One region of the Rossellomorea vietnamensis genome, then DNA from elsewhere that is predicted to be linked to it. Evidence: riboswitches for the same ligand, from Rfam matches in the RefSeq annotation. Region 1 holds a riboswitch; each other region holds the start of a gene.
The links. A riboswitch is a leader RNA that binds a small molecule or an ion and turns the genes downstream of it on or off. The one in region 1 is predicted to bind S-adenosylmethionine.
Positions count from the first base shown of each region.

Region 2: linked by a shared signal. The riboswitch ahead of mmuP (S-methylmethionine permease) and the one ahead of N5C46_RS17600 (O-acetylhomoserine aminocarboxypropyltransferase/cysteine synthase family protein) in region 1 are both predicted to bind S-adenosylmethionine.
Region 3: linked by a shared signal. The riboswitch ahead of N5C46_RS18510 (methionine ABC transporter ATP-binding protein) and the one ahead of N5C46_RS17600 (O-acetylhomoserine aminocarboxypropyltransferase/cysteine synthase family protein) in region 1 are both predicted to bind S-adenosylmethionine.
Region 4: linked by a shared signal. The riboswitch ahead of N5C46_RS03460 (Fur-regulated basic protein FbpA) and the one ahead of N5C46_RS17600 (O-acetylhomoserine aminocarboxypropyltransferase/cysteine synthase family protein) in region 1 are both predicted to bind S-adenosylmethionine.

Region 1 covers NZ_CP104558.1:3,445,634-3,453,131, forward strand. Annotated here, with positions in the region: gene N5C46_RS17565 (cytochrome c biogenesis CcdA family protein) at 1-328, shown strand, start outside; gene N5C46_RS17570 (response regulator transcription factor) at 338-1,024, shown strand; gene N5C46_RS17575 (HAMP domain-containing sensor histidine kinase) at 1,017-2,069, shown strand; gene N5C46_RS17580 (hypothetical protein) at 2,091-2,711, shown strand; gene N5C46_RS17585 (peroxiredoxin family protein) at 2,704-3,285, shown strand; gene N5C46_RS17590 (DUF302 domain-containing protein) at 3,368-3,748, shown strand; gene N5C46_RS17595 (trans-sulfuration enzyme family protein) at 3,874-5,013, shown strand; SAM riboswitch class I at 5,102-5,220, shown strand; gene N5C46_RS17600 (O-acetylhomoserine aminocarboxypropyltransferase/cysteine synthase family protein) at 5,369-6,664, shown strand; gene metX (homoserine O-acetyltransferase MetX) at 6,729-7,498, shown strand, end outside.
Region 2 covers NZ_CP104558.1:1,737,774-1,745,271, forward strand. Annotated here, with positions in the region: gene N5C46_RS08925 (Gfo/Idh/MocA family protein) at 1-91, shown strand, start outside; gene mmuM (homocysteine S-methyltransferase) at 244-1,194, opposite strand; gene mmuP (S-methylmethionine permease) at 1,163-2,575, opposite strand; SAM riboswitch class I at 2,668-2,774, opposite strand; gene nei (endonuclease VIII) at 2,914-3,750, shown strand; gene N5C46_RS08945 (ABC transporter permease) at 3,814-6,030, opposite strand; gene N5C46_RS08950 (ABC transporter ATP-binding protein) at 6,030-6,731, opposite strand; gene N5C46_RS08955 (TetR/AcrR family transcriptional regulator) at 6,734-7,363, opposite strand.
Region 3 covers NZ_CP104558.1:3,628,801-3,636,298, reverse strand. Annotated here, with positions in the region: gene N5C46_RS18545 (cysteine desulfurase) at 1-282, opposite strand, end outside; gene sufD (Fe-S cluster assembly protein SufD) at 282-1,592, opposite strand; gene sufC (Fe-S cluster assembly ATPase SufC) at 1,610-2,395, opposite strand; gene N5C46_RS18530 (YuzK family famiily protein) at 2,868-3,014, opposite strand; gene N5C46_RS18525 (carboxymuconolactone decarboxylase family protein) at 3,352-3,717, opposite strand; gene N5C46_RS18520 (MetQ/NlpA family ABC transporter substrate-binding protein) at 3,850-4,674, opposite strand; gene N5C46_RS18515 (methionine ABC transporter permease) at 4,690-5,358, opposite strand; gene N5C46_RS18510 (methionine ABC transporter ATP-binding protein) at 5,355-6,377, opposite strand; SAM riboswitch class I at 6,529-6,635, opposite strand; gene N5C46_RS18505 (SCP2 sterol-binding domain-containing protein) at 6,748-7,098, opposite strand; gene N5C46_RS18500 (thioredoxin family protein) at 7,328-7,498, opposite strand, start outside.
Region 4 covers NZ_CP104558.1:636,129-643,626, reverse strand. Annotated here, with positions in the region: gene N5C46_RS03480 (AAA family ATPase) at 37-798, opposite strand; gene N5C46_RS03475 (hypothetical protein) at 893-1,129, opposite strand; gene N5C46_RS03470 (flavin monoamine oxidase family protein) at 1,333-2,808, shown strand; gene spoIIP (stage II sporulation protein P) at 2,982-4,145, shown strand; gene N5C46_RS03460 (Fur-regulated basic protein FbpA) at 4,220-4,435, opposite strand; SAM riboswitch class I at 4,541-4,648, opposite strand; gene N5C46_RS03455 (protoporphyrinogen oxidase) at 4,853-6,241, shown strand; gene N5C46_RS03450 (aminoglycoside adenylyltransferase domain-containing protein) at 6,411-7,253, shown strand; gene N5C46_RS03445 (STAS domain-containing protein) at 7,295-7,498, opposite strand, start outside.

The sequences.
Region 1 (7,498 bases):
TCTGCTGGGGATGGCTTTTGCCAGTGGATGGTCACCATGTGTCGGATTGACGCTTTCTTCTATTTTGTTGTTAGCAAGTGCCAGCAGTACATTGACCCAAGGAATAGTCCTGCTGATTGTCTATTCGATTGGATTGGCAGTTCCCTTCCTGCTTATCTCCCTGATGATCACCAAGACGTTCACCGTGATGAAGACGATCAACAGAATCCTTCCTGGGCTTTCGAAAATCAATGGAGCATTGATGATCATCTTGGGATTTCTTGTGTTTAGTGGGAAGATGCAGCAAATCAGCTCTTATCTTTCCGTTTTTAGTTTCTTTTCAACATAGGGGGAGAGTATGAAGGTTCAAAATAAGACGATTCTGATTGTTGAAGACGATGTAAAGATTCGCAAGCTAATCAAACTCTTTCTTGAAAATGACGGGTATGAAGTGTTTGAAGCCCAGGATGGGGAAGAAGGAAAACGATTATTCAAAGAGCATGACCCTTGCTTCGCGATCCTGGATCTGATGCTTCCGAAAACCCAGGGAGAAGAGTTGTGCAGATGGATTCGGGAAGAAGAGAAAAGTGATATCGGTATTATCTTTGTGACCGCCAAAACGACGGAGGATGAAAGAATCCTTGGATTGAAGGCCGGGGCGGATGATTACGTCACAAAACCGTTCAGTCCGTCTGAACTTGTGACAAGGGTGGACACAGTCCTTCGCAGAACAGGGACGCGCTGCCAAAAGCTCAGCAAAAAAGGATTGACGCTGAAGCCGATGAAAGGAGAGGTCACCTATAAAGGCGACACCCTGGAATTAACGTCCTTTGAATTCAGGATCCTTGAATATTTAATGATCCATGCGGGTCAAGTGATTTCAAGGCAGCAGATTCTTGATGCCCTGTATGATATGAATCAAAAAGTTGTTTCGGAACGGACGATCGATGTCCATATCCGCCACCTCCGAAAGAAACTTCAAGCGATCACCCATCAATCATTTATACAAACCGTCAGAGGGATGGGGTATAAGTTCGATGCGTAAAAGAAAAGAAGTATGGGGGATATTCACTCAGTTGACTTTTCTTAATACAATCATCATTGCCCTTGTCATCGCCATAGCTGGATTCACGGTCAAAAACTATGCTTGCACCCTCGTCAATCAGCAAGAGATTACAGGGACGGACCTGGAAATCCTGCTTAATCAATATTTGGTGAAAGTAAGCATTCTTGCCTTCCTTCTTGCCGGCGGCTTTCATTTCCTTTTATTAAAGTGGTTGATTCATCCATTGAAAAAACTAACAGCCGCAACACAAGAATTGAAAAAAGGAAATCACCCTAAGCGACTGAAGAATCCTCTGATTTATGAGGTGAAAGAGCTGAATGATGCCTTCAATGATTTAACAGAACGGACGGCTCGCGTAAAATCAAAGCAAAACCGGTTATTAAAAGATCTGTCCCATGAATTAAGAACTCCCTTGACCAATTTATCAGGATACCTCGAAGGCCTTGAAAAAGGAATTGTAAAAGGCGATCAAGAAATGTATCGTTCCCTTCAGGAAGAAACAACCCGGATCGAACGATTGCTGGAACAACTCGCCCGGATCAATCAATGGACATCCGACGGGGAAATGAAAGACTTCAAAAGGGATAAAATTTTGATTCATCAGCTGATAAAGAGGCGGATCACCATCTTTCATATTAAATTCCTTGAAAAAGGGATCATGGTGGATGACACTCTTGAACCTTTCACGTTGGAGGGAAGCATTGATGGACTTAATCAAGTCCTGAGCAATCTCCTTCAAAATATTGTGGATTACGACAATGGGAAGAAGGTAAGGATAGAAAGCTGTGTTGAGGAGGGATCTTATGTGATCCGGTTTTCCCATGAAGGAAAAAGGATTCCTGTTGAAGAAAGCGAGCTGATCTTTGAACGCTTCTATCGTGTTGATCCTTCGAGGTCGCCTTTGACAGGCGGAACAGGACTCGGACTGGCCATAGCAAAAGAGATCGTACTTGCCCATGGAGGAGATCTTTCCCTTGCAACCGATGGTCTTCATCATACCTTTGAGATACGACTTCCCAAATAACGAATGATTCGAGGATAATACATGACAGAGCAATGGTACACGATCGGTTCCTTTACATTCCCCTCCTCATGGGGGGCCATCATCGCCTCATTCGTACTGACTTTCTTATTCCTTTTCTTCTGGAATCGAAAGGCCAGTGACTGGTATTCGAATGCCATTTTGATTTTTATACTAGTCTGGAAATTGAGTGTGATTGTGATCGACTTTCAAACGGTCATCAAGCACCCCTTTACGATTCTCTATTTTCACGGAGGGATCATGGGGTATTGGTTAGGCTTGGCGGCTGTTCTCCTGTATATCTTTTTCAGGAAAGTCGATTGTCCATCTACCCCTATCATTTCATGGATGACTACGGTACTTGTCTTTGAGGTTGTCTTACATATGCTCCATGATGACTTTCTTTTAGCGGGTATTCAGTCCGTTCTCAATCTGATGATGGTTTATTTTGGGGTGAAAAAATCAGCTGGATCTGATGGAAGGATGTGGAGTGGGCAGATATTCGTTTTGTTCACCCTTTTCCAATTATTGCTTCACACTTTGATCGGCGGCTTCGAATTATCCGTCACCACCTGGTCGTATTTAGTGATGATGATCGGTCTCATCTTTCTTTTAACGGTAAGGAGGAAAACTAAAAGTGAATAAACGAAATTTTGCTCTGGCGATCGTCGCACTGCTGATCGGAATCTTCCTTGTGAATTTGTTCCAGGATCAACAGGAAAAAAAGGCAAAAGAAGAGGCTGCCCAGTTGGCCAAGGAATCCATGGACCTTTCTGATGCCAAGCAGGGACTCACCAAAGGGGATCGTGCACCGGACTTTACCTTATCCACGTTGGAAGGGGAAGAAGTAAAGCTGTCTGACTATCAAGGCAAGAAAGTGATCCTGAATTTCTGGGCCACCTGGTGCCCGCCATGTAAAGCGGAAATGCCCCATATGGAACAGTATTACGAAAAAAACGCGAAAAAAGAGAATGTCGAAATCCTTGCCGTCAATTTGACCTCACAGGATGATGGGGAGAAGGCAGTCCAGCAATTTGTCGACGGCTACGAACTCACTTTCCCCATTCTCATGGATGAGAAAGGGGATATCGGAGACGAGTACCGGGCATTCACGATCCCGACCACTTACATGATCGATACAAACGGCCTCATCCAGCACAAAATCGTCGGCCCCATGAACGAAGAAATGATGGGTAAAATGGTCGGAGGGATGGAATAATGGGAGGGACGGACCTCTGACAGGACGTTTCGTTTTATACGCTATGAGGTATAAGTAACCATAACCCAAAAGGAGGATCAAAATGTTCCACTACACAAAAGACGTTTCAATGAATGTGAAGGATGCCGTATCAGCAGTAGAGGCATCCTTGAAAGAAGAAAGCTTCGGGGTTCTGTGGAATCTTGACCTGGCCGCCAAGCTTCAGGATAAAGGGCTGGATTTTAACGAAGAAGTAGTTGTCCTGGAAGTATGTAATCCCCACGAAGCGAAAAAGGTGCTGGAAGAAAGCATGCTCGTCAGCTATTTCCTGCCTTGTAAAGTGACGGTATACACAGAAAAGGGAACGACGAAGATCGGGATGGCAAAGCCCAGCAAGCTGATTGAAATGGTAGATAACGATGAATTAAAACGATTGGCGTTGGAAATCGAAAATCGCCTGATCGGGTGTTTAGAAAACGTCTGACGATTTGAACCTGTTGCAAAAAGCGGCGGGTTCTTTTTTTGCCTCCCATTAACTCATACTCCTCACAATCTTCTGAATATGATACACTTTTAAAAATACATAGATTCAGGAAGGATGAAAGTGAAATGAAATTCACCACCAAGGTCGTACATAGTCAGCTGAAAGGAACAGAGGAAATCCGTAGTAAGACAACACCGATCTACCAGACGTCTGCTTTTTCTTTTACGTCTCTGGAGGAACTTGAGGGTTTCTATGAAGGGAAGTCTCCTTATCTTTATTCAAGGACGGGTAATCCGAACACGGATGAACTTGGGAAGATGGTGGCAGAACTTGAAGGAGCTCCTGCGGGTGTCGCCACGTCTTCCGGATTGTCGGCAATCCTGGTTGGTATCCTTGCCGTTGTTCAGGCAGGGGACCATATTGTTGCGGCGGAGGATTTATACGGAGGCACTTTCCATATGCTGAAAGAAGAGCTGAAATCATTCGGTATTTCGACCTCCTTTGTCGATTTCACGAGTGAGGAGGAAATCGAGGCAGCACTTACTCCCGACACCAAACTTCTCTACAGTGAGACGGTAACCAATCCATTTATGCGGGTAGAGGATATTTCAAGAATGGTAGCTCTTGCCGAAAAGCATAACCTGAAATCGATGATCGACAATACATTCGCCACACCATTTCTGCGTCAGCCCTACCTTGAAGGAGTCGATCTGGTCGCTCACAGCGCTACGAAGTATATCGGCGGGCATAGCGATATCACAGCGGGGGTCGTAGTCGGAAAAGAAGAGCTTGTGCAAAAGGCAAGAGAGAAGGTCGTCAACATCGGTTCGAACCTAAGTCCATTTGAAGCATGGCTCACATGCCGGGGGGCGAAAACATTGGCACTTCGGGTGGGGACCCAGGCTCAGAACGCGGGAACACTTGCAGATGAACTGCGCAGCAATGAGCAGGTGAAGAGGGTCTATTATCCAACTGATCTATCCGATAAAGGGAATGGGGCGATCGTCACCATCGAACTCGATGCCAGCTGCGATATCAGCACATTCTTCAAGTCCCTTGGATGGATCAAAATCATCCCGTCCCTGGCCGGCGTGGAAACAACGGTTTCCTATCCGCTTGGAACCTCTCATCGTGCCCTTCCGAAAGAAGCGCAGGAAAAACTAGGCATCAACACCCATGTGGTGCGCATATCGTTAGGTATCGAGGATGGGGGAGATATCGTTTCTCAATTCAACGAGGCAATAGCAGCTTCTGTTAAAAAATAAAAAATTCTGAAAATGGTCTTGACGTTGAGGCTGGTTACCCTTTATAATTCATCTCAACGCATGAATTTTTCACATTGACAATTAAATGCTCTTATCCAGAGAGGTGGAGGGACTAGGCCCGATGAAACCCGGCAACCTTCATGTACGCACTGTGCGTCACATGAAAAGGTGCTAATTCCTGCAGGCGATCTGCCTGAAAGATAAGAGGAGGACCCTATTCAATTAGACCCTCTTCTTAGGAAGAGGGTTTTTTATTTTATCCTCTTCTCGCTTCCTAGGTACCTATTCTTCTTCGGTTTTTCAGTATCTTAGTTCAACAGAATCCCAAAACCAAAACAATTAGGAGGAATTCCAAATGACAAAATCATTCGATTTCGACACACTTCTTCTTCACGGCGGCCAGGAGCCGGACCCAACTACAGGCTCAAGGGCGGTACCCATCTATCAAACGACATCCTACGTGTTCGACAACAGCGATCACGCCGCAAAGCTATTCGCCCTTGAAGAACCGGGAAACATCTATACCCGTATCATGAACCCGACAGTCGACGTCCTCGAGAAGCGCCTCGCCCTTTTAGAAGGGGGAATCGGAGCCTTGGGTGTATCATCCGGGATGGCCGCCATTTCTCTTTCCATCCTGAATATAGCCGGTGCAGGGGATGAAATCGTGGCAGCCACCAATCTGTACGGCGGAACGTACAATTTATTCTCTACGACCCTTCCGAAATACGGAATCAAGGTTCATTTCGTCGATCCGACTGATCCAGAGAATTTCCGAAAAGCGATCACGCCGAAAACGAAAGCGGTATTCGCCGAGACGATCGGAAATCCGAGCCTGCACGTCCTGGACATCGAGTCGGTGGCGAAAGTGGCCCATGACCATCATATCCCGCTCATCATCGATAACACATTTGCCACGCCATATGTGTGCAAGCCGATTGAGTGGGGAGCTGACATCGTCATACACTCCGCGACGAAGTGGATCGGCGGCCATGGTACGGCCATTGGTGGAGTCGTCATCGACGGTGGGAAGTTTGATTGGAATCATGAGAAGTTCCCTGGATTTACAGAAGAAGATAGAAGTTATAACGGACTTCGCTACGCACAAGATGTGGGAGCGGCCGCTTTCATCACAAAATTAAGGGTGCAGCTGCTTCGGGATCTCGGGGCGTGCTTAAGTCCACAAAACGCATTTCTGCTGTTGCAGGGACTGGAAACCCTGCATCTCCGCATCGAACGTCACACGGAGAATGCCTTTAAGATTGCGGAACACTTAAATCAGCACAGCGGAGTTGCCTGGGTTTCTTATCCAGGTCTCCCACAGCATCCATCCCACGCTCTTGCTCAAAAATATTTGAAAAATGGAGCGGGATCCATCGTCGTCTTTGGAATCAAAGGGGGCAGGGATTCAGGACGTAAAGTCGTCGACAATATTTCCCTCTGGTCCCATGTTGCCAATGTGGGGGATGCGAAGTCACTGATCATCCATCCAGCCTCCACGACTCATCAGCAATTGAACGATGAGGAAATCCGGGCCACAGGTGTCACCGAGGACCTTGTAAGACTTTCCGTCGGTTTGGAATCTGCGAAGGATTTGATCGAGGATCTGGATCATGCGATTGAAGTGGCTTTAGAAACGTCGAGGGTATAAAAAATAACTGTTTTCACCGGGGGGGCCCATGACCCCAAACAACACCAAAAAAGGAGGTGGAGGAATGGAGAACTCATACTCTTATGAAGTAAGCTCCATTACCGTCCCATCCCTCACCTTAGAGTCAGGCACCACGTTATACAATATAAATCTGGCCTATGAACGGACCGGGAATAAGGACGGTCCCGTCATCCTCGTATGCCATGCCCTCACCGGCACCCATATTGTGAAGGGAACGAGTGAGGATCAGGGCTGGTGGGATGGACTGGTCGGACCAGGATCCTACATTGATACCGATCTATACAATGTGATTGCTTTCAATGTGTTAGGGGGATGTGAAGGAAGTACTGGACCGACGTCCACGGATCTGGAAACCGGAGGACGATACGGCCCGGACTTCCCCCACATTACCATACGGGACATGGTCCACTCCCAATATGAAGCACTCCAACAACTCTCCGTCGAAAGGATTGAAGCGGTGATCGGCGGCTCGCTGGGTGGAATGCAGGCATTGGAGTGGGGGGCCCTGTATCCGACATATATCAATAAGGTATTCGCCCTCGCCGTCTCACCGGCATTGAATGATTACGGTCTCGCCTTCAATCATATCGGGATCACAGCAATTGAAGGGGATCCCGAATTTCAAAATGGCCACTATCCTCACGGTTCCATATTAAAAGGGCTTGAGATTGCCAGGATGGTCGGGATGGTGACCTATCGTACACAGGAGTTGTTTGACAGGCGCTTCCAGCGGGTGAGGACCAATGAGCAGTACAATGTGGAAAGCTATCTTGATTATCAAGGAAAGAAACTGGGAAAGCGATTTGATCCGAA
Region 2 (7,498 bases), 1.7 Mb from region 1:
TGTGGAAAAAGGGCAGGAACCGGACCCTTCCATCGAGGATTCTTTGATCACCCATGAGATTTGTGAAAGAATTGTGGGAATGATCGACTAATTGAACGAAGGGGAGCCTTGCCATAGTGGGAGGGGCACGTAACCCACCCCTATATCTCGCCAAAGAGAGGTTTTCTATTCAATAATAGTAGCCATAATCATGCAAAGGCCCAAGTGGTTCACCACTTGGGCCTTTGCATGTAAGCATATGGATTACCTCCACCTCTTCGCCAACGCCTCAATATCCCCCGGATGTGTACGGCAGCAACCACCAATGATACGGGCTCCTGCTTCATACAAAACTACTGAATCTTCATCAAACTCACAACATGCTTCCTCCCCATTCCACGTTTTAGTCTCAGCATCGTACGTTTCACCTGAGTTCGGGTACACAATGATTGGCTTATCAGTATGCTTGTTTAGTACGTTCATCGCAAACTTAGCCGCAGGAATCGGTGTACAATTCACACCAATCGCAGCGATTTGTTCATGATCATTGAACACCCGCGCGCACTCTTCAATCCCCGTTCCATCACTTATCGTCTCTCCATCCTTTAATGAAAAAGACAGCCATGCCCAAGTTTCCGGAAATTCTTTTAAAAGCGAAGCGAGTACTTTTGCTTCCTGCAAAGATGGGATGGTTTCGAATGCCAGCACATCAGCACCCGCCTCCACTAATGCCTTGATTCTCGGATAATGGAAATCTGCTAAAAGTTGATCACTTACACCATAGTCCCCTACATATTCAGAGCCGTCAGCAAGGTATGCCCCGTAAGGTCCTACAGAACCGGCGACGATTGGTTTCGGACGATCCCAATTCACCTTCTTTTCCTTCCAAAAGTCATCCCGAGCCTGTCTGGCAAGAGTAACTGTTTTCTTGATTAATTCCAGCGCTTCCGTTTTCTCTATTCCACGCTTCAGAAAACCATCCACCGATGCCTGGTAGCTGGCTGTAATCGCACAATCGGCTCCCACACGGAAATAATCAGCATGAACCTTCTCAATCGCTTCCGGTTCTTCAAGGAGTACACGGGCTGACCAAAGGGGATCATTTAAATCACAGCCATGGGATTCCAGCTCTGTGGCTAATGCTCCATCCAAAATCATCAGGGAATGTGTTTGTAAAATCTCCTCAATGGGATTCAGCTTCAGTTGCTTCGACATGATCTGTACCTCTTTTCTTCACGGATTGTGTCAGATAATAGCTTCCATAACAAACGGCGATGAACGGGATCCCGCAATAAAGGGCGATCCTCTGAGTGGGATCAAAGGCAATGCCGATACAGGAAGCGAGACAAAGCAGAAATGATGCAACGGGAACCAGTGGATAGAGCGGCGTCCGATAGGCCAGGTCTTTCACATCGTTTCCTTCCCTTATGTATTGTCTTCGAAATAGAAATTGAGCAGCACTGATGCTCATCCACACGATCACGACGGCAAGACCTGAGACCGAAACCAATACGATGTAGACCGTCCCCGGTGCAATGATGCTTGAAAGCAAGGACAGTCCCCCTCCAAGCATGCTACACACAATCGCATTAAGAGGGATCCCCCTATCAGTCAATTTAGCGAAAATCGGGGAGATCGTTTGCTTATCAGCCAGAGACCATAGCATTCGGGAAGAAGCATACAGACCTGAGTTTGCCGCTGATAAGATAGCCGTGATAATGACAAAATTCATGATATCTGCGGCAAAAGGAATTCCAATCCGTCCAAGCACTGCGACAAAAGGGCTTTCCAATACACCGGCTGACTGGCTCGGTAATAATGCAGATAACACGACAATCGTCCCTACATAAAAGAGAATCAATCTCACAAGCGTAGTGCGGATGGCTTTAGGAATCGATCTGGATGGATTCTCTGTTTCTCCCGCCGCTACTCCGATCAGTTCTGTTCCTGAAAAAGCAAAATTCACGGCAAGCATGGTCATCAAGATGGCAAATGCCCCGTTCGGAAATAACCCTGAATCGGTGATATTCGAGAAAAATGGAACGGGCTCTGAATGACCAAGGGGGATGAACCCGAATATCGCCCCTGCCCCAATCACAATAAACCCCACAATCGCAATCACTTTCACTAAAGAAAACCAAAATTCAGATTCAGCAAAAAAACGCACCGACAATGCATTAAGGAAAAAAATCAACGCAGCGAAGACCGCGCTCCAAATCCATACACTAATCGAAGGGAACCAGCGCTGCATCATCAAGCCGGCCGCCGTGAACTCCGACCCCAATGCCACCGTCCATGTCAGCCAATATAACCAGCCCACTGTATAACCGGTCCCCGGACCAATGAATTTTGCAGCATAACTATGAAAGGATCCGGTCTCCGGCATATGGACAGATAGCTCGCCTAAACACAGCATCACTAGATACACCACCAGCGCACCGATTAAATATGCAAGGATCGTCCCAAATGGACCAGCCTGATGAATGGTATAACCCGAACTCAAGAAAAGCCCGGTTCCGATCACCCCTCCAAGACTCAGCATCACTAAATGCCGTGTCTTCATCTTTCTTTTGAAACTCTGTCCTGCGTTTTCCATACAAACACCCTTCCTTCTAAGTTAATTGAGGAATGAGTGAACAAACAAAAAACGCACCCTGAACGAGTGCGTCACCGACAAATAAAAGATTGCTCCTATCTATCAGGGTTTGAATCACCCGCTGGAATTAGCACAGTATCTTCGCAGACCTGTTGCTGAGGCTTCAAAGGGCCAGTCCCTCCACCTCTCTGGATAAGAAAATATTTTGATTTTTTAAAACTCTATCAATATATCGGAATAATGTCAAGACCCTGAAACCGATAATGTAGCCCAACCCATCCAATGGTTACATGAAGGTATAATTAGGGAACAACTATTGTAAAAAAGGAGAAACCGCCATGCCAGAAGGTCCAGAAATCAGAAGAGCAGCCGATAACGTTGAGCGTGCTCTTATAAATAAAACAGTGGAAGATGTTTATTTTGCCTTCCCTCATTTAAAGGACTATGGAGAACTGCTGAAGGGGTCTAACGTGACAAGAGTCGATACGAAAGGAAAAGCCATGCTCATCCGCTTTGACAATGGATACACCATCTACTCCCACAATCAACTTTACGGAAAATGGTATATCAGAAACACCTACAATTACCCGAAAACAAATCGCCAGCTTCGATTAGCCCTTCATAACGAGAAAAAATCCGCCCTTCTCTATAGCGCGTCGGATATCGAGGTTCTCAGAGATGAAGAGGTGCCATCTCACCCATTCATCTCAAAAGTCGGGCCAGACCTTTTAAGCGAAGAGGTATCCATAGATGAGCTGGTTGGACGGATGAAGGACAAAAGATTCCGAAACCGGAAATGGTCGATTTTATTGCTTGATCAAGGTTTTGTCGCCGGAATCGGGAATTATTTGCGATCAGAAATTATGTTTATTGCCGGCATACATCCTTCCTTCAGGCCTGTCGACTGTACTGAAGATCAATTAAACAAAGCTGCCCATGCGATGATGGATTTAGTAAAGCAATCGTATGAAACTGGAGGTATCACCAATGATCCCGTCCTTGCTCAGAAACTGAAAGACAAAGGTGTGAAGCGATCCCGCTATCGTCACTGGGTCTTTAACCGTGAAGGGGAATCTTGCTTCATCTGTGGAAGCGAAATCGAGAAGACGGTAGCCGGAGCCGCTTCAAGAAGACTTTACCATTGTCCGGTTTGTCAAGGATCGAACGATAAATAAAAGGGAACGTGGCAATCTTAATGCCACGTTCCCTTTTAACTTTTTAACGTCAAACCACAGATTCTATTCCGTACTCCGGTTAATCGCTTCTTTCATCGATATCCCTTTTACTTTCCGGCGATTCAGCCACAGGGAAACATAATACGATAGGATCATGATGATGAAACTGATAATGACACTCATCCAATCCAGCCTGACAGGAATCGTCACATTCATTTCTGAAGTGATGGAATTCATAAAGGCTGAAATCGAGAATATCGTCACGGGAATGCCTATCGCATACCCAAGGATGATAAACCAAATGTTATAGCCGATCATCATGTTCATGATCGACTTCTCCCGGTAGCCGATGACTTTCATGAGTGAAATTTTGAATGAATTTTCCTCGATTAATAATGAAATCAATATATAGATGATGATTACCGCAATGATCGCCGCAACAAAGGCAATCGCTGCCACACCATAGTTCAACGGCTTGATCATTTCCTTGAAACCGTCAATCGTATCGGATGACTTTGTCATCGAGACAATCTGATCTTCCGACAAGTGGAGTTCTTTGTTTGAATAAATTTCCGTATAACTTCCCGACGGATAATCATTTAATCGGTTGAATTCATCGAGGGGCATATAGATCATATTTCCAAGATAGGATTCAGCGATGTGATCAATGGTGAGAGTAAAGGATTTGTCCGTCAATTCATTTGTTACATGAATCGAATCCCCCTCTTGAACCCCTAATTTATCTGAGAGTGATTTATTCATGACCACCGAATCGAATGTAAGCCTTTCCCCGCTTGCATCCTGCAATCGAATGGCTGTATTATCCGGCTTTAGGCCAGTGATCATCACGCTCTCCTCATCTGTGGTAAATGGTGCCACGGATCCCACCTGTCCAGAGTCAGGCTCTTTGGTCTTGGGAGCATTGAATAGATAGCTATACTCATAGTCGTATACTTGTTGAAAATTATCGGTCACGAGAAACTCCATCGAATTCTTGGTGACGAATCCGAACAACAATAATAATGTCGCAAACATCACACCTATGATCAAAAACAGTGCCCTGGGAAGGTTTCTCATGATTTCCCTAATCACGAATTTCCGGTGGAACGGCAGCTTCTTCATTTTAAACAACCGCTCCATCCTGCTCACTTTGACCTTTCGTTCTCCACCTTTTATCAAACTCACCGGCGGGATCTTCAAGACACGGTGAACCAAGTAATAGGTGAACGGGAGGAACAGCACAAGTGGCAGGAAGATACTCACAAGTAAATAACCCACATGCAGTTTCACATCCAGTACGGGCAGATTATAATAAGCCGCGAAAGTGGATAGCAATGGATGCAGGAATATCCAGCCAAGGATCGTACCGACCACGCTTCCTGTGGTAGCAAGAATTCCGGCGTAAGAAAGATAATGACGGATAATTTCCTTTTTCCTGTAGCCGAGGGCATACAATGTACCGATCTGTACATATTCCTTCTTCATTAAGCGCCACAATAATATAAGAATGATCACCATACTAATGAATAAAATACCGATCGGAAGAAATTGCCCCATCTTTTTGACACCGGCAATATCCCCTTTGATGAAGGAAATGCGATTATTATCTTTTTTATCCGTCCATTTAATGATCTGATTCGTTTGATTGATTTGCTTTTTCAGTTCTTCCGGGGAAACATCCGATAGACGGACACTATAGTAAATCCGGTGATTTTCCCACTGTGATAAAACAGATGGTTTCACGACGGCGACACCGAATGCATCAGGGTTTTTCAGGAAGCCTGCTTCATCCTTTAATGGATAGATGTAATCCGGAATAGCCATATAGCCTGTAACATGGAACGTTTCCCCTCCCAGTTCAACCATGTTTCCAATCGCCACATCATGAGCTTTGGCGAAACCTTTATCCACTAATATATCACGGTCCGACGATAGCTTTTCCCCTTCCACTACAGTGGGGAGATTGAGATCATCCGTCTCACCCAACAACCTGAGAGTCGAATCTTTACTATATGGAAGATCAATTGCCATCCTTTGCTCGATTACCGCGCCACTCTGATTTTCAATTTCTTCGATTTCATTCAAAGGCTGCTGGGTCATGAACTGAGCATCTTCTACTTTATTCTCGGTAAAAAATATTTGGAGATTATCAATGAGATTCGCTCCGGCTACTGTGAATGCGTAAAACACGATGGAGCTGATGACAATCAGACACCACGCTGAAAAGAACTGCGCCTTTTTTTCTATTATGGTCCGAAACAGCTTTTTCCGAAGAGGCATCACCACTCAACCCCTTCAGCGGAGGTTTGATGTTCATTGACAAAGTCGGATTCTACCTTTCCATCTTTCAATGTGATGACCCGGTTCGCCATGCTTTTGATTGCCTGGTTGTGGGTGATGATCAGGACTGTCGTGTTAAATTCTTTATTCACTTTCTCGATCAACTGCAGAATTTCTTTCGATGTGACCGAATCCAATGCTCCAGTCGGTTCATCACATAATAATAGTTTCGGAGCTTTCACGACGGCACGGGCGATCGAGACTCTTTGCTGCTGCCCTCCGCTTAATTCCCGGGGAAAGCGTTCCTCCATCCCCGACAATCCAACAGCATGAATCACCTCCGGAATAGACATTGACTCCCGGCTGATATTCGCCGTCAATTCGATATTTTCATAGACCGTTAAATTCGGGATCAGATTATACATTTGAAAGACAAAGCCAACGTCTTCCCTTCTATAATCCACAAGCTCTCGGTCACTCAATCGGCCGATGTTTTTCTTATTGACCACAATGCTCCCTGAATCAATTGCATCAATGCCTCCAATGGCATTCAACAATGTGGACTTCCCTGAACCCGAGGGACCGAGGATGACGACAATCTCCCCCTCCTCCACCTCTACATGAATATCCGTCAGTGCCTGAAAGGTCGTTTGGCCGCTTTGATAGGTTTTATGAACTCCATTGATGCTCAAGATGCTCATGTTCATTCCTTCTTTCCCGGTTTCATTTTTCCTTCAAATAAAAATCGGATGTGCCTCGCCAATTGCTCCTTGTACGCTTGATGATCCATTTCTTCGTTATACATATAGAACATCGTATCGGACATGGCGGCACTATAGATGGCATAAGCCGCTTCTTCCGGATCGACCTTTACGGCAAAGCAATCCGAATGCCTTTCGATTAAATACATGACCCACTTCATCATCTCTTCATCAATGCCGAATAACCCCTGTCTCAACCGGATGCTCTCTTCCACTTCTCCCGTCATCACGTGAAAAAGCTCGCGCCAAAATGCTTTCGGATAATGCTGAAAAAATGCTGCAAATCCCTGCATGGCACCAACCACACTTTCTACCAGATCTCCACCATCTTCTGAGGAAAACGGATCTTGAAGCGCTTCTTTCATCCCCTCCGCTTCTTCAGTGAAAATCCGCAATAGCAAAGACCCCTTAGAAGGAAAATAATTGTAGATGGTACCGGTCCCCACTCCTGCATCCTTCGCTATTTCAACCATGGAAGCCGTTTCGAATCCCTTTTGAGAAAAAATGTTCTTTGCTGATTCCATGATGTTTAGCTGGGTTTGCCGTTTTTTATCTTCACGTAATCCTGCCATGATCAATGCTCCTTTGATTATAAAAATATGAACGCGTTCATTTATGAATACATTCATATTTTAACTGGAAGAATATTGATTGTCAAACCGTGCTTGTCCATGACATAACAAAGCCCACTTCATCAAATGAAGCGG
Region 3 (7,498 bases), 180 kb from region 1:
GGTCGTCGTCCCACGGGTGAAAATGACCTCCTGGGTAGAGGAAGCGTTGATGAAATTCCGGACCTTTTCACGGGCCCCTTCATAGCCATCTGTCGCTCTAGTCCCAAGGGTGTGGACACCCCGGTGAACATTCGAGTTATATCCACGATAATAATCGTTTACTGCTTCTATAACGGAAACCGGCTTCTGAGACGTTGCGGCACTATCAAGATAAACGAGTGGATGGCCATTTACTTCCTGGTCGAGAATCGGAAATTGTTTACGAATCTCTTTTACATCCATTAGTTTACTTTCCTTTCAATTACCTCAACCAGTTGTTTCTTGACTCCTTCGATCGGTAATTGCTTTACCACAGGAGCAAGGAAGCCGTGAATCACAAGACGTTCAGCTTCATGCTGAGGAATCCCTCGGCTCATTAGATAGTAAAGTTGAAGTGGATCCACTCGCCCTACTGAAGCCGCGTGTCCTGCCGTTACGTCATCTTCATCAATCAGAAGGATCGGGTTCGCATCCCCACGTGCTTTTTCGCTAAGCATCAATACGCGTGATTCCTGCTCTGCATTTGACTTTGAAGCACCATGTTCAATCTTACCGATGCCGTTGAAGATAGAAGATGATTCGTCCTTCATAACGCCATGCTTAAGGATGTATCCTTCAGAATTCTTTCCGTAGTGAACAACCTTCGTCGTGAAGTTTTGCTTCTGTTTGCCGCGACCGACGACTACGGTTTTCGTATCGCCATAAGAGCCATCGCCCATAAGGTTCGTCACGTTTTCAGAAACAGTGTCACCGTCGTTCATTAATCCTAAAGCCCACTCGATGCGTGCATCCCTTGCAGCTACTCCACGACGGTTTACGTAAGTCGTGATTCCGCTTGAAAGATTATCCACTGCACCGTATGCCACTTTAGCGTTATTGTTTGCCAATACTTCTGTGACAATGTTATAAACTCCATCTTCAACGTCTGCAGTAGAGATATAGTTCTCCACATATGTGACAGAGCTGTTATCTTCAGCGACAACCAATACATGGTTGAACATCGCAACTTCAGCATTGTCGTGAACGTAAACCGCTTGAATCGGTTGTGACAGCTCCACGTTCTTCGGAATGTAAAGGAATGCTCCTCCATTCATCAATGCAGCATGGAGGGCTGTAAGCTTATGCTCATCCGTTTTGACGCCTTCAGTCATGAAGTACTTCTGTACAAGCTCACTGTGTTCTTTCACAGCCGTAAAAATATCCGTAAAAATAACACCGTTATCTTTTAATTCGTTCGATAGTGAAAGAAAAGCAGGTGTATTATTCCGTTGAATATAAAGACTTTGATCTTTGTTATCTAAATCAACTAGTGCTTTCGCTTCTTCAGGCAGCTCGCTCAATGATGAAAACGCGTCACTTTCCACTGTATGCTTCTGGAATTGAGTGAAGTTCCAGTTTGTGATCTTCGTTTTATCTGCAACTGGAAGGCTAAGATCCTTTACTTTATCAAAGGCATCTGTACGAAGGGCTGTTAACCATTCCGGCTCTCCAAGTTGTTTTGAGTAGGAGCTGACATAGTCTTGATCTACTGGTAGTTTCGTTTCTACAGTCATTTTCATCCCCCTAACACTTACGCTTCTTGGCCGACAGTTTCGTCTTTGATTCCCAGCTCTTCTTTAATCCAGTCATATCCTTCTGCTTCAAGGCGCTGTGCTAATTCTTCGCCGCCTGATTTCACAATGCGTCCCTGCATCATAACGTGGACGTGATCAGGAGTGATGTAGTTAAGAAGGCGCTGATAGTGAGTGATGATCAGGCAGCCGAAATCTTCCCCACGCATTTTGTTGATTCCTTTGGAAACCACTTTAAGCGCATCGATATCCAGACCTGAATCAATCTCGTCAAGGATGGCGATCTTAGGTTGGATCATCATTAGTTGAAGGATTTCATTACGTTTCTTCTCTCCGCCTGAGAATCCTTCGTTCAGGTAACGTTGAGCCATATCCGGGTCCATCTCAAGGTATTCCATTTCAGAATCCATTTTGCGGATGAACTTCATAAGTGAAATTTCTTCGCCCTCTTCACGACGGCTGTTGATCGCTGAACGTAAGAAGTCTGCGTTCGTTACACCGCTGATTTCACTTGGGTACTGCATTGCAAGGAATAGACCTACGCGTGCGCGCTCATCCACTTCCATTTCAAGGACATCTTCACCGTCGAACGTGATGCTTCCTTTTGTCACTTCATACTTTGGGTGACCCATGATAGCAGAAGATAAAGTTGATTTACCTGTACCGTTTGGTCCCATTACTGCGTGGATTTCTCCACCTTTAATTTCAAGGTTAACCCCTTTCAGGATTTCCTTTCCTTCAATCTCAACATGAAGATCTTTGATTGTTAAAGTAGAACCTGCCATGTATATTTACCTCCGTGACTTTATAATGAATTTAAGAATATAATTCTTTAATCATTCTCAATTTATTCTCATTACAATCTTATAACAAATAAAAGCTATTATCAACTTTTTCAAGTTGTCAGTTCATGTTAACCGAACGATAGAATCCCTTTCTATTGTTGGCCAAAACGGGTGGGAAAATGTAGGCGGTCTAAGAGGTGTTTTCTTAGGCGGACTATGTGAGAACTTTTGCTTTTCTTATAGCGAGTGGTTTGATTTCCGCTGCAGGTGCTCGCTTTCCGCGGGGCGTGAGTTGAGCCTCCTCGGGCTTTGCCCTGTGGGGTCTCAACTTTCCCGCTATTCCCGTCGGAGTCGAGCACCTTCCGCTCCAATCAATTTTCAAAGCTTGAGCTTCCTATAATGACCACAAATTTTATTTTTAAAAACAAAAAACCAGTGCATCGTCTACACTGGTTTGCTTTTTTCTTCCTTATTATATATTAGCGTGCACCCTGCGATCAAGTGCAGCAATCATTCGGCGGCTTTCTTTGTAATCCTGCTCTCTTTTCTTCTCTACTTGCATTCTGACTTCATGCTTTCGTTTGTACACCTCATAACCTATTCCATGGGCTCCATGCATTGCCTTCTCCATTTCACTTGTGTACGAGATACTCTCAAGAGAGTCGATAATGAATCATTCCTTTCGGGTTTTTAATTACTTTACAACTATACTACCCCCTCGTTCACAAGACAAAACCGGTATTTCATCATTTTTTCTAAAATTTATCCGTCAGCCTGATTCCCGGGGGCTACCCTTAAGTTTTCACAAAATTCCGCCACTATACTGCCAAATAATACTGTCCCGGTGGAAATTTATTAACTCGCATGTATATTTATTACCGTTAGAGGTATGCATTTTAATGGTATTTGTAAAAGTACCCATAAAAAAAGAGAAGGATCTCTCCCTCTCTTAGCACTCATTGCTTTAGTTGATTCAAATCCTGAATCGACTGCTGTACTAATGTCACAGCCTGACTCATGACCGCTCCTCCGCCGAATGCCGCTGTCACCCCGATGGCTTCGAGGATCTCTTCTTCAGAACATCCTTGATCCAGACATCCTTTTGTATGGTAGATGATACAATATTCATCCTGGGAATAAAGGCTGATCCCAAGTGCAATCAACTGTTTTTCCTTTTTGGAAAGGACTCCCTCTCTGAAGCAGTGCTCTGTAAACGTATTATATTGCTCGGCAAGCTCAGGCATTTTCTCAGTGAAGATTCCAAGTCCCATTTTATAATCATGAAGGGCTGCTTCGGTTGTGTTTCTAGGTTCCATCTGCATTTCATCCAACTCCATTTCGAAAATAGATTCATCGAAAATAGTATGAGCCAATTTGGAATTGAATATGTTAAAAAGTTACCGAATACCACTTGATGAAAGTAAGCCGGTACAAAGGCACCGGCTTTCCTATTGTTATTCCGTTACGGGTACAACGGCTCCATCCCATTCTTCATTGATGAAGTCCTGGATTTCTTTTGAGCGCAGGGCTTTCACCAGTTCTTTTACTTCTTCTTTGTTTTCGTCACCTTTATTTACAGCAATTACGTTCACATATGGGGAGTTGCTGTCTTCGATGGCGATGGAGTCCTCCAGGGGTTTCAAGCCTGCATCTATGGCATAGTTGGAGTTGATCACCACTGCGTCCCCTTCTTCATTTTCATACATTTGCGGAAGGAGAGCTGCTTCGTACTCATAATCGAATTTCAGTTTTTTTGGATTTTCTTTGATGTCCTCAAGCTGTGCCTGTGTATTTTCCACGCCGTCCTTTAACGTGATCAGACCTTTTTTCTCTAATAATGTAAGGATGCGGCCATGATCGGATACGGAATTACTCATCAAGATCGTGGCACCTTCAGGAAGGTCCTCAAGAGATTTATACTTTTTGGAATACACACCGATTGGCTCGATATGAATTCCGCCTGCATTGACGAAATCATATTCGTTCTCTTTCATCTGCAAGTCCATGTAAGGTACGGTTTGGAAATAGTTCGCATCCAGATCACCATTATCCAGGTCTTTATTCGGAAGGATATAGTCTTGATATGTTTCAATTTGCAGGTCGATCCCCTTATCTTCCAAAATCGGTTTCACTTTTTCAAGGATTTCCGCATGGGGAACGTTTGACGCTCCTACCACTAATTCCTTCCCGTCACTGCTTCCGGAGCCGGAATCACTCCCGCATGCTGCCAATCCAAAGATACTTGTTGCTACTACTATTCCTGCTAACCATTTTTTCATCTGTTTTCTCTCCTCTTATCGTTTGTCTAATTTATTTGTGAAGTAGTCACCAATGATTTGAATGGCAAATACAACGAGTAAAATCATGATGGTCGCAGCAAGGGTTACATCCTCCCTGCTCCGTTGAAAACCATCCAGGTAAGCGAGGTTTCCTAATCCCCCGGCACCGATGACACCAGCCATTGCCGTATACCCCATCAGGGCGATGGCTGTTACCGTGATACCTGAAACCAAAGCCGGAAGAGATTCGGGAATAAGCACTTTCCATATGATCGTGCTAGTCTTCGCCCCCATCGCTTTCGCTGCTTCAATGACGCCTTTGTTCACTTCTCTTAATGCAATTTCCACCATGCGTGCGTAAAACGGTGCTGCTCCGATAATCAGGGCCGGAAGAGCCGCGTTCGCCCCGCGGATGGTATCCAATAAAAATTTTGTAAATGGAATCAGTAATACAATCAGGATAATGAACGGAATCGAGCGGAATACATTGACCACTGCACTGGTCACCGTATATGTAAGCTTGTTTTCCCATAAATTTTCCTTGGATGTAAGAAATAAAAGGATCCCAAGAATCAGTCCTACCACGAAGGTAATCAGGACTGACATCCCCGTCATATAAAGGGTTTCAACAGTCGCTTCCCACATCTTCTCCCAGTCCACATTCGGAAATATATTTTCTATCATCCTCCGATCACCTCCACTTTGACCATCTGTTCCTCAGCGAAGGAAACGGCTGCCTGAACCGTCTCTTCGTTTCCATCAAGATGGACGAACAGCGTACCATAAGCCCCTTTTTGCGTTTGGGAAATCTGTCCTTGAAGGATATTGACATCCAGGTCGAATCGTCGGATCAAGCTGGTAATGAGCGGTTGCTCAGTCGATTCACCAACGAAGGTGAATTTCAGTACTTTTCCTTTCGGATACTGAGCCAATAGGTGATCGATCGTTTCCCCTGTTTCTTCCACTTGAGATACTTCTCTCACAAATCGTTTCGTCACCTGCTCTTTAGGATTTCTGAACACCTCAAGAACATCCCCAAGTTCTACCACCTTCCCTTGTTCCATGACCGCCACACGATGGCAGATCTTTTTGATCACATGCATTTCATGGGTGATCAGGACGATGGTCAGACCTAAACGTTTATTAATATCCACCAATAAATCAAGGATGGAATCGGTTGTTTGCGGATCTAAAGCAGAGGTGGCTTCGTCACAGAGAAGGACGTCGGGATTATTTGCAAGGGATCTTGCAATCCCGACCCTCTGTTTCTGTCCACCGCTCAACTGGGATGGATAGGCGTCTCCTCTTCCATCCAATCCCACCAGCTCCAATAATTCATTGGCCCTTCGCAGTCTCTCCTTCTTAGAAACTCCGGCTATTTCTAATGGAAACTGGATATTTTCAAGTACCGTACGCGACCAAAGGAGATTGAAATGCTGAAAGATCATCCCTATCGATTGCCTCGCCTGCCGAAGATCTTTCCCTTTCACTTTGGAAACAATCTGTCCATTTACGTTCACGGTTCCATTTGTGGGAACTTCAAGTCCATTGAGCATTCGGATCAACGTACTTTTCCCTGCCCCACTATAGCCAATTACTCCAAAAATTTCCCCTTGGCCAATGTCGATGTTGACGCCATCAACGGCTGAAATCGGGCCAGATTTTGATTGATAGATTTTTTTTACATCTGAAATGCTAATCATGCTGTCTCCACCTTCTTTCTGAGTAAAACGACCTTTTTAATAAGAATTACAGTTGCACATACCGGGCAATCCCCACAGCCTTTTCGTATACAATAAAAAATGCCTTCCTGCGATAAGCAGAAAGGCATAATCATATATAGGACTATCCTTTCTCTCATCTTTCAAAGCAAATGCTTTGAGTGAATTGGCACCATTTCAATTTTCATTGACGGTTGCCGGGCTTCATAGGGCACGTCCCTCCACCTCTCTAAATAAGAGTAAAGTATCGATTTATTTAATTTTTTGAATTGTTAAAGACTCTGAAAATTTGCTACAAGAGAGATTCTATCATCGAAAATAGAAATGTGTCAATTCTTTTTTCTCACGTTTTTCATACTTGGACGGGTTCCTTGACCCTGGACCTTGTCAGCCAGAGGATAGATTCTACAAATAACAGCTGGCGGTATCCCCCCTTGACTTCCAGGATGCCGTTTTCAATCAGTTGAGACAATCGCTCTTCTCCTGTTAGTAGGGATAGCATGTCCTTCTCTTTTCCCTTAATATCAAAATGCGATTGCCTGCTACCATCACGCAATACAGCACAACCTCTGTTTGAAACGGAGATCGCATAACGCTCCTTTTCACATTGAAATTGAAGAACAAATGGGCTGTCCGGAAACAAGAGTCGTAAGTGATACCTTGAATGACACTGATCTACTAATTCCTCTAAATATATTCGCATGAATACCCTCCCAGTGAAACTTCTATATAGTATCAATTCCACTTTTAGGTATTTTTCCCTTTTAGACATTCTCGACATGTTTTGAATGAGTTTATCTTATTTGTCGAACAGTAAGAAATTGGGTGATGACCAGTCAAAAAATGATGGGATTCGAAACATTTCCCAAGAAATATGTCCTCGTTTGTAGAAAGAAAATCCACAAAATAAAAAGACCTTTCATAAAGGTCTCTTATCCCCACTGGTTGTTTTGGATTTTGTTGATGGTTTCGTATAGGAATGGGACGGATTGAAAGGCATAGATTCTTTCCATTTCCTGTCCATCTTTAAATAAAAGAAGGCAGGGGACGCTTTCAATGGATTGTTCTTCGGCGAATTGGGGCAGATAGTTCAGATTCGCCTT
Region 4 (7,498 bases), 1.7 Mb from region 1:
ATAATAGGGTATGCTTGTTTGTGAGGGACGGACCTCTCATTCTTCCACCTTTAATAAATGGAACAGCATTCGTTCCCGATCTTCAAAAAATTGCTTCATGATCTGATAGTGACTTGTGTCCTCAAGATTTGCTTCACTTAACCCATTATCTGTTAGCTGAATGAGGTTAGATGAAGGATAGGCCATTAAGATGGGAGAATGAGTAGCGATAATAAATTGAGAATGATCATTGACCAGTTCATGTATGCGGGAAAGCATGGATAGTTGCCTCAAAGGAGAAAGTGCAGCTTCCGGCTCATCCAGAATATAAAGACCTTTTCCTCGAAATCTGTTCATGAAGGTCGAAAAGAATGCTTCCCCGTGAGATTGCTCATGCAGGGATTTCCCTCCAAACGAGTCGATTACCTTTGGAGCTGTTAAAGGGTCCCGGTCCATTTCTTCAATATTCGTCGCTACATTATAAAAGCTTTCCGCCCTTAGGAAAAAACCGTCTTGAGGACGATCGATCCCCCTTACCACCTTCATGTATTGATCCAGGTTTGAGTAGGAATCATACGTAGAAAAAGTAAAATTAAGCGACCCTCCCTCAGGGTTAAATCCAATGGCCATGGCAATGGCTTCTAATAACGTGGATTTACCCATTCCATTTTCTCCGACGATGAACGTGACATTTGGATGAAGGGAAAGATCCTTTAAGTAACGTATACTTGGAATATTAAAAGGATAAGAGTGTAATGAGGGGAGGTCTTCTCTCTTGAGCGACACTGACCGTATGTAAGGTTGGTGATAAAACGACATGGTCTAGCTCCTTTTTATCTTTAGAGTACCATAAAGGATCATGATACATATACAAAAAACTGCCATTACCGGAGTAAAGGCAGTTCGTTTCACGTTATCTTGAAGGTTCAAGCAGTACTACACTTTCTATAGTCGACGCCAATAGGCTGATATCAGTAAATTCTTCCACTTTCATTGTATCCACATAAGTAATGCGAAAACATTCCGTGTCCAGATGGTAAGTAACAGTCATAACAGGTGAGTGCTCATGGTCAGAAATCGTATGAACAATCTCACTTTCCTTGAATTCCTTAAGAGTCTTGAGCATGGTTACGATATTTTCTAGTGACATATAACATGTCTCCCTTCTACTGCTAGAGGGATTGACTAAATACAGTCTCGTAGACCCAATGAACCTTAAGTATAACATAAAACAGGGAAAATAGAAACATGCGTTCTGAAAACAACTGGAAATGATCATTATGTCACAGGAAACAAATGTATACCCCCATAATTGAATTCATATGATGAAATAGCAAGGGAGGTAGGTGTAGAATGGACGATCGATTAATGAGGGATTCCCCTTCTGAATTGAAGTATCCGGATGATATGCTTTCCATCATTCGAGAGGGATTAAAGCCCTTTACATCCAAACGGATCATCATCATAGGTGCCGGGATGAGTGGACTGGTTGCAGCCTCGACATTAAAAGAGGCAGGGCATGATATCGTGATTCTTGAAGGAAACAAAAGGATCGGGGGAAGGGTTTATACCGTTCGGAAGCCATTTACCTCCGGGAATTATATGGATGTCGGTGCCATGAGGATCCCTGATAACCATCGATTGGTATTTGAGTATATACGTAAATTCAAATTGGCATTTCAACCATTTCAAAATTCCTCTTCAAAAGACCTGTTTTTAGTAAATAACATTTTAGTGACGAGAAAACAGTACGAAGCTGATCCGGATATTCTGCAATATCCTCTCCCCGAAAGTGAAAGGGGGAAAACCGCTTCTGAGCTCTTTCTTAAAGCTACCAAGCCTTTTATAGATTTATATAATAACAGTGAACACAGTGAACAGTTGAAATTAATTAAGCAATACTCGAATTATTCAGTAGGGCAATTCCTGTCCAACAACCCGTTCGGAAAATCCTTATCGTTGAATGCCATCCGGAAAATAAATGTCATCCTCGGGATCGAAGGATTTCCGGAGTTTTCATTTGTTGATATATTAAAAGATATTATATTTCCTATCTTTAGAAAAGAGACGAAGTTTTATGAAATAAGAGGTGGGAATGACCGATTGCCGTATTCATTAATGGATGAGCTACAGTCCAATATTTTCATGAATCAAAAAGTGACCCGTATTATTCAGTCTGAATCAGGTGTCGTCGTTCAAACGGTTAACCCCTTGGACGGAACGGGGAGGGAGTATCAAGCTGACTATGTGATTGTCACTGTTCCTTTTACCGTATTTCAATTTATTGATGTCGTCCCCTATAACTCGATTTCTTTCAAAAAATGGCAGGCGATCCGTGAAGTGACCAATATTCCTTCTGTAAAAATCGGTATCGAGTTCAGAAGTCGCTTCTGGGAGGAAATGAATTACGGAAACATTGTATCCGATCTTCCCACCCGATTTACTTATATGCCCAGTCATGACATAGGGAGCAGCAAACCTGGTGTGATGCTGGCAAGCTACAGTTGGGGTCAAAACGCTCTCTTATGGAATAGTAAATCGAAGGAAGCAATCATTTCAGAAGTGTTGAAGGATCTATCCAGGGTTTATGGAAATCGGGTTTATACAGAACTACTGAATTATTTTGTTTATAATTGGAGCAGAAATCCTTTCTCGGCAGGATGTTTCACTCTATATACACCGGGTCAGGCAGCTGACATCGGCGATTATGTCCGGACACCCGAAGGAAGGATCCATTTTGCAGGGGAACACACCTCTTCTTTTCATGGTTGGATAGAAGGTGCGGTGGAGTCCGGTATAAGGGCTGCACATGAAGTGAATGGGCGATAAACCAAAAACGCATCTCATCATGCGTTTTTTTTCGTTCAGGTCGTTTTAGAAAAGTGATTTTCCATTTATGTCCTGTCCTATAGGAAATCAGACCGAATCCTGAAAAAACCTTCTACTCTATCGACACTCTGCATAAAGTTAACTATTAAATACTTTATATAGGGGTACTGATGATGTCGTATAAGTCTCGAAATAATAATAGCTTAGTCCCACTAGTATTCGTATCTATGAAAGCCGTAATCCGGGTAGTGTTGATAGGGATCATCATGATGTATGTAATGGTGTGGCTGATTTCATCGACGGCCATTAAATTGAGGGTGGACAGCCTTTTCTATACTTCGGTATCAGAGCTTGTTCCGAAAGAGACATTCCTTATGCTTCTGTCACAGGAAATGACGGGTTTGCGCATCGAGAATAAAGAGGCCATGAATACCGACTTTGATTGGTTGGAAAGCGTGACGAATGTATCTCTGCTTGACCCCAGGAGTCTATTTGGAAGGGAAATCCCTGGAATCGAAAATTATCATACGCATATAGCCGTTGCCGGAAAAGGGACGGACATTACCAATTTACCTAATGAGTCGCCAGCGCCAACGGAGGACCAGCTGAAGGATCAGGAAATCGATCAGAACCAAGTCGATCAAGCCAATCACAATTCAGGTGACGGTGTGCAGGAAATCGAAGAAAAGTCCGTGTTCATTTATCACTCCCACAGCTGGGAAGCCTTTAGCCCACTGATCAAAAACAATGATTCAAAAGATCCGGCCAGTACCAATGAAAAAGTCAATGTCATTGCGGTTGGTTCCAAATTGAAACAGGAACTCGAATCAAGAGGAATCGGGGCGGTCCAGGATAAGACAGATGTAAACCAAGCGTTAAAAAATAAATCATGGACATATTTTGAATCCTACAAGTTAACCAGGGGACTGGTTCAGGAAGCCCTCGCGCAAGATGACAATCTAACCTATTTAATAGATATTCACCGGGATTCCCAGCCTCGAAACATTACGACCAAAACGATCAATGGTAAGAACTACGCCCGACTATTCTTCATTGTAGGAAAAGAAAATAAGAACTTTGAAAAGAACCTGAAAATCGCGAAAGAATTGAATGCTAAATTAGAGGAGAAGTACCCTGGTATCAGCAGGGGGGTTTTCGTTAAAACAAAAGCAGAAGGAAACGGGGTTTATAATCAGGATTTAACAGAACGGGCTATGCTCCTTGAGTTTGGTGGGGTCGAAAATAACTTAGTGGAATTATATAATTCCACCGAAGCATTTGCGGAAATCTTTGCAGCTTATTATAAGAAGGATGCTGTTGAGGTAAATGCTCAATAACTATAGAAATGACGTGAGCCATAGGCCCGCGTCATTTTTTTGTTTGGCGATTTCCGAGAAGATAAACCAGGCTTCTAACTGGTTAGATTCGTGCAATTCTTCCAGTGAATAGAGCCGACATCACTATGAGGATGGCAATCCTTCTGAATAAAGTGATATTCATCCTCAAGTTCTCTAAGTGTCAGCTCAAATAATTGTTTATTACCTTTTTTGAAAATGTTATGGACAATCAATTTGTTAATTAACTCATTTCTTTTTTTATTGATTGCTTCTTGGAGATTTTCTCCCATTATGATCACTCCTCTTATAATGTAAATAAACAGAGGAAGAGACTTTTTAATGTAATTAAGCCTACTTCCTAGTAAGATAAGAAGAAGGCTTGAATGGAAAACTTCAACTTATCTTTCAAGCTTAACGCTTGTGGAATTAGCACAGTTTTCTAGAAAATAGAATCTGTTGCTGAGGTATCATCGGGCCAGTCCCTCTACCTCTCTGGATAAGTGGCTATGTGGTTATCAGAATTCTATTATATGTTATATCAAACTATTCCTAGTTGTCAACTTTGAATTAGACATGAAGCTAGGGTCAATGAATGATGCCATATCCTAATTACATGCCATATTCCTTTTTCCGACACAGTTTCTTTTTCTAATCCGTTTAAAACATGATAATCTGTATACATACACGTAATTAATGGAGTGGATGGTATGAAGAAAGTGGTTATCGTAGGTGGGGGCATTACAGGCTTAACAGCTCTCTATTACCTGCAAAAAATGTCCAGGGAACAAAACCTGGATATTGAGTCCGTGTTAATTGAACGGGATCAACAGCTCGGTGGTAAGATCAGGACGGTAACGGAAGGTGACTTTATTATGGAAGCTGGCGCAGATTCCATTGTAGCCCGTAATGAGGGAGTACTTCCATTGGTTGATGAACTTCAACTTCAAAACGAACTCGTCTATAACGAAACAGGAACATCTTACATATACACAAATGGCGAACTGCATAGAATACCTCCTGACACGATCTTCGGTATTCCCATGAGCGTAGAAGCACTTAATGAAAGCACACTGATTTCTGAAGCCGGAAAGAAAGCGGCTCTTTCTGACCTGGAGACGGAAAATACTGTATTCACGAAGGAAAGTTCCATCGGAGAATTTCTGGAAGCATTTCTCGGAAAGGAACTTGTGGAAAATCAAATTGCACCTGTATTATCAGGAGTTTATTCGGGTAACTTGTATAAACTGACCATGGCTTCGACTCTTCCATATCTTCTTGATTATAAAAATGAATATGGAAGCATTATCAAAGGATTATCTGCGAACAAGCAGAGATTCAAAGGGTCTTCCAATAAAAAGTTTATTTCCTTTAGACATGGACTATCCACCATTATCGACCGTCTGGAAGAAAAGTGCGCTGATGCCACGATCCTAAAAGGAACTGAGACAAAAAATCTCCATATGAGTGCTGACAAATATGAGCTCACGTTAAAAGGTCATGAAAGCATCCAAGCAGATGCGGTCATATTTGCAACACCACATGATGTGACTCAACAGATCCTAAATCACAATTATTTAGACAATGATTTTAATACTCTAAGGAACTCTTCCTTGATCTCGATTTATCTGGGATTCAATGTTCCTGACGAAGAGCTACCGGCTGATGGTACAGGGTTTATTGTTTCCAAAGGCAGTGAAGTGAAGTGCGATGCATGTACATGGACGAGCCGGAAATGGAAACACACATCCCGGAAACACAATCTCCTGGTAAGACTCTTTTATAAGAGCACGAGTACTCATTACGAGCAGTTAAAGAATTTGAAAGAGGACGAACTGACCAGGGTGGCACTGGATGATATAAAGAAGAGCGTCGGAATCAATGCAGATCCCATTTCAGTGGAAGTGACCGATTGGAAAGAATTAATGCCGAATTATCATCTTTCGCATAATCAGGCCGTACAGGCTTTGGAGCAGATGCTCTCAACTAAAATGCCAAGAGTGAAACTGGCAGGAGCCTCCTACTACGGCGTGGGGATAGGCGCCTGTATTCAGAACGGGAAGAAAACAGCTGAATCGATAATAGAAGACTTCATGTAAGAAGCTTGACCTCAGAGAGGTCAAGCTTCTTTTGAAGTTCAAAAATATAATTATCAACAAAATGAAAGTATCTATTGAATACCCTTCCAATATTTGAAATAATTGGTTATTGGGGAATGGAGATTCCAGAGCTCCTTGCACAAAATCATTCAATGGGGGAAAACATGACATGACAAACGTACCGAGAATCGTACAAAGCGTACTGGAGGAGTATATTCGATTATTCAATACATATTTGCCGGAAACCCTCGAAGGAATGTATTTACACGGGTCCATTGCCCTGGGAGCATTTGTGAATGATTCGAGTGATATAGATTTTATTACCGTCACCAACCGTCGACTAACCACAGAGGATTCGGAGGCACTTAATCATATTCATTTAACACTACAGCAAACGTTTCCAAAACCGGAAATGGACGGGGTATATATTTTAAAAGAAGATTTCGGGAATAGGGGTCCAACCTGTGAAGATGATACCGAACTATATGCATACTATAATAATGGTGAATTGAACTTTGGAGAATATTTCAATTTTAACCCTGTCACATGGTATTTAGTGAAGCATAACGAGTTGAGGATTGTAGGACCTGAAATCCCTTCAACTTTTTCAGGACCATCCTCAGAAGAATTGTACCAATATGTCCTGCATAATATGAATACGTATTGGGCTGGAAGACTTCGTTCCTTCGAAGAATCTCTAGATGAGGTAAAGCATTATCCCACCTCTATGATTGATGCTGAAATAGAGTGGTCGGTCCTTGGTATTCTTCGTCAATTTTACACATTGAAAGAAGCGTCGATCATTTCCAAGCAAGGTGCCGGTCAGTATGGATTGCAAGAGATTCCTGAAGAGTGGCATAGCCTTATTAGGGAAGCGATGAACATCCGTTCAGGCTTGGAAGGAATTAATACAGACTCAAATGAGATTCGGGTCAAGCAGACCATAATGTTTTTAAAATATGTGATAGTCCTTTGCAATGAGCAGAATATGGAACATCCTATTCAACGCTAGGGTACAAGTAAAAGGCAGGAAATCATCCTGCCTATTTACTCTTACACCTTCTTGATGATCTCCATACCTAATTGATCGAGCGCGTAGTTGATTCCCTGTTGCAGGATTGAAAAGCAGGGAATATGGTTCATCCGATAGCCCCTCTGTGTGACCTTAATACTCAGTTCAGAAGAAATCCCCACAAGTAGACACTTAGTTCCCAATAGGGAGGCTGCACTTACGAATTTCTGAATGAAAGATAACGT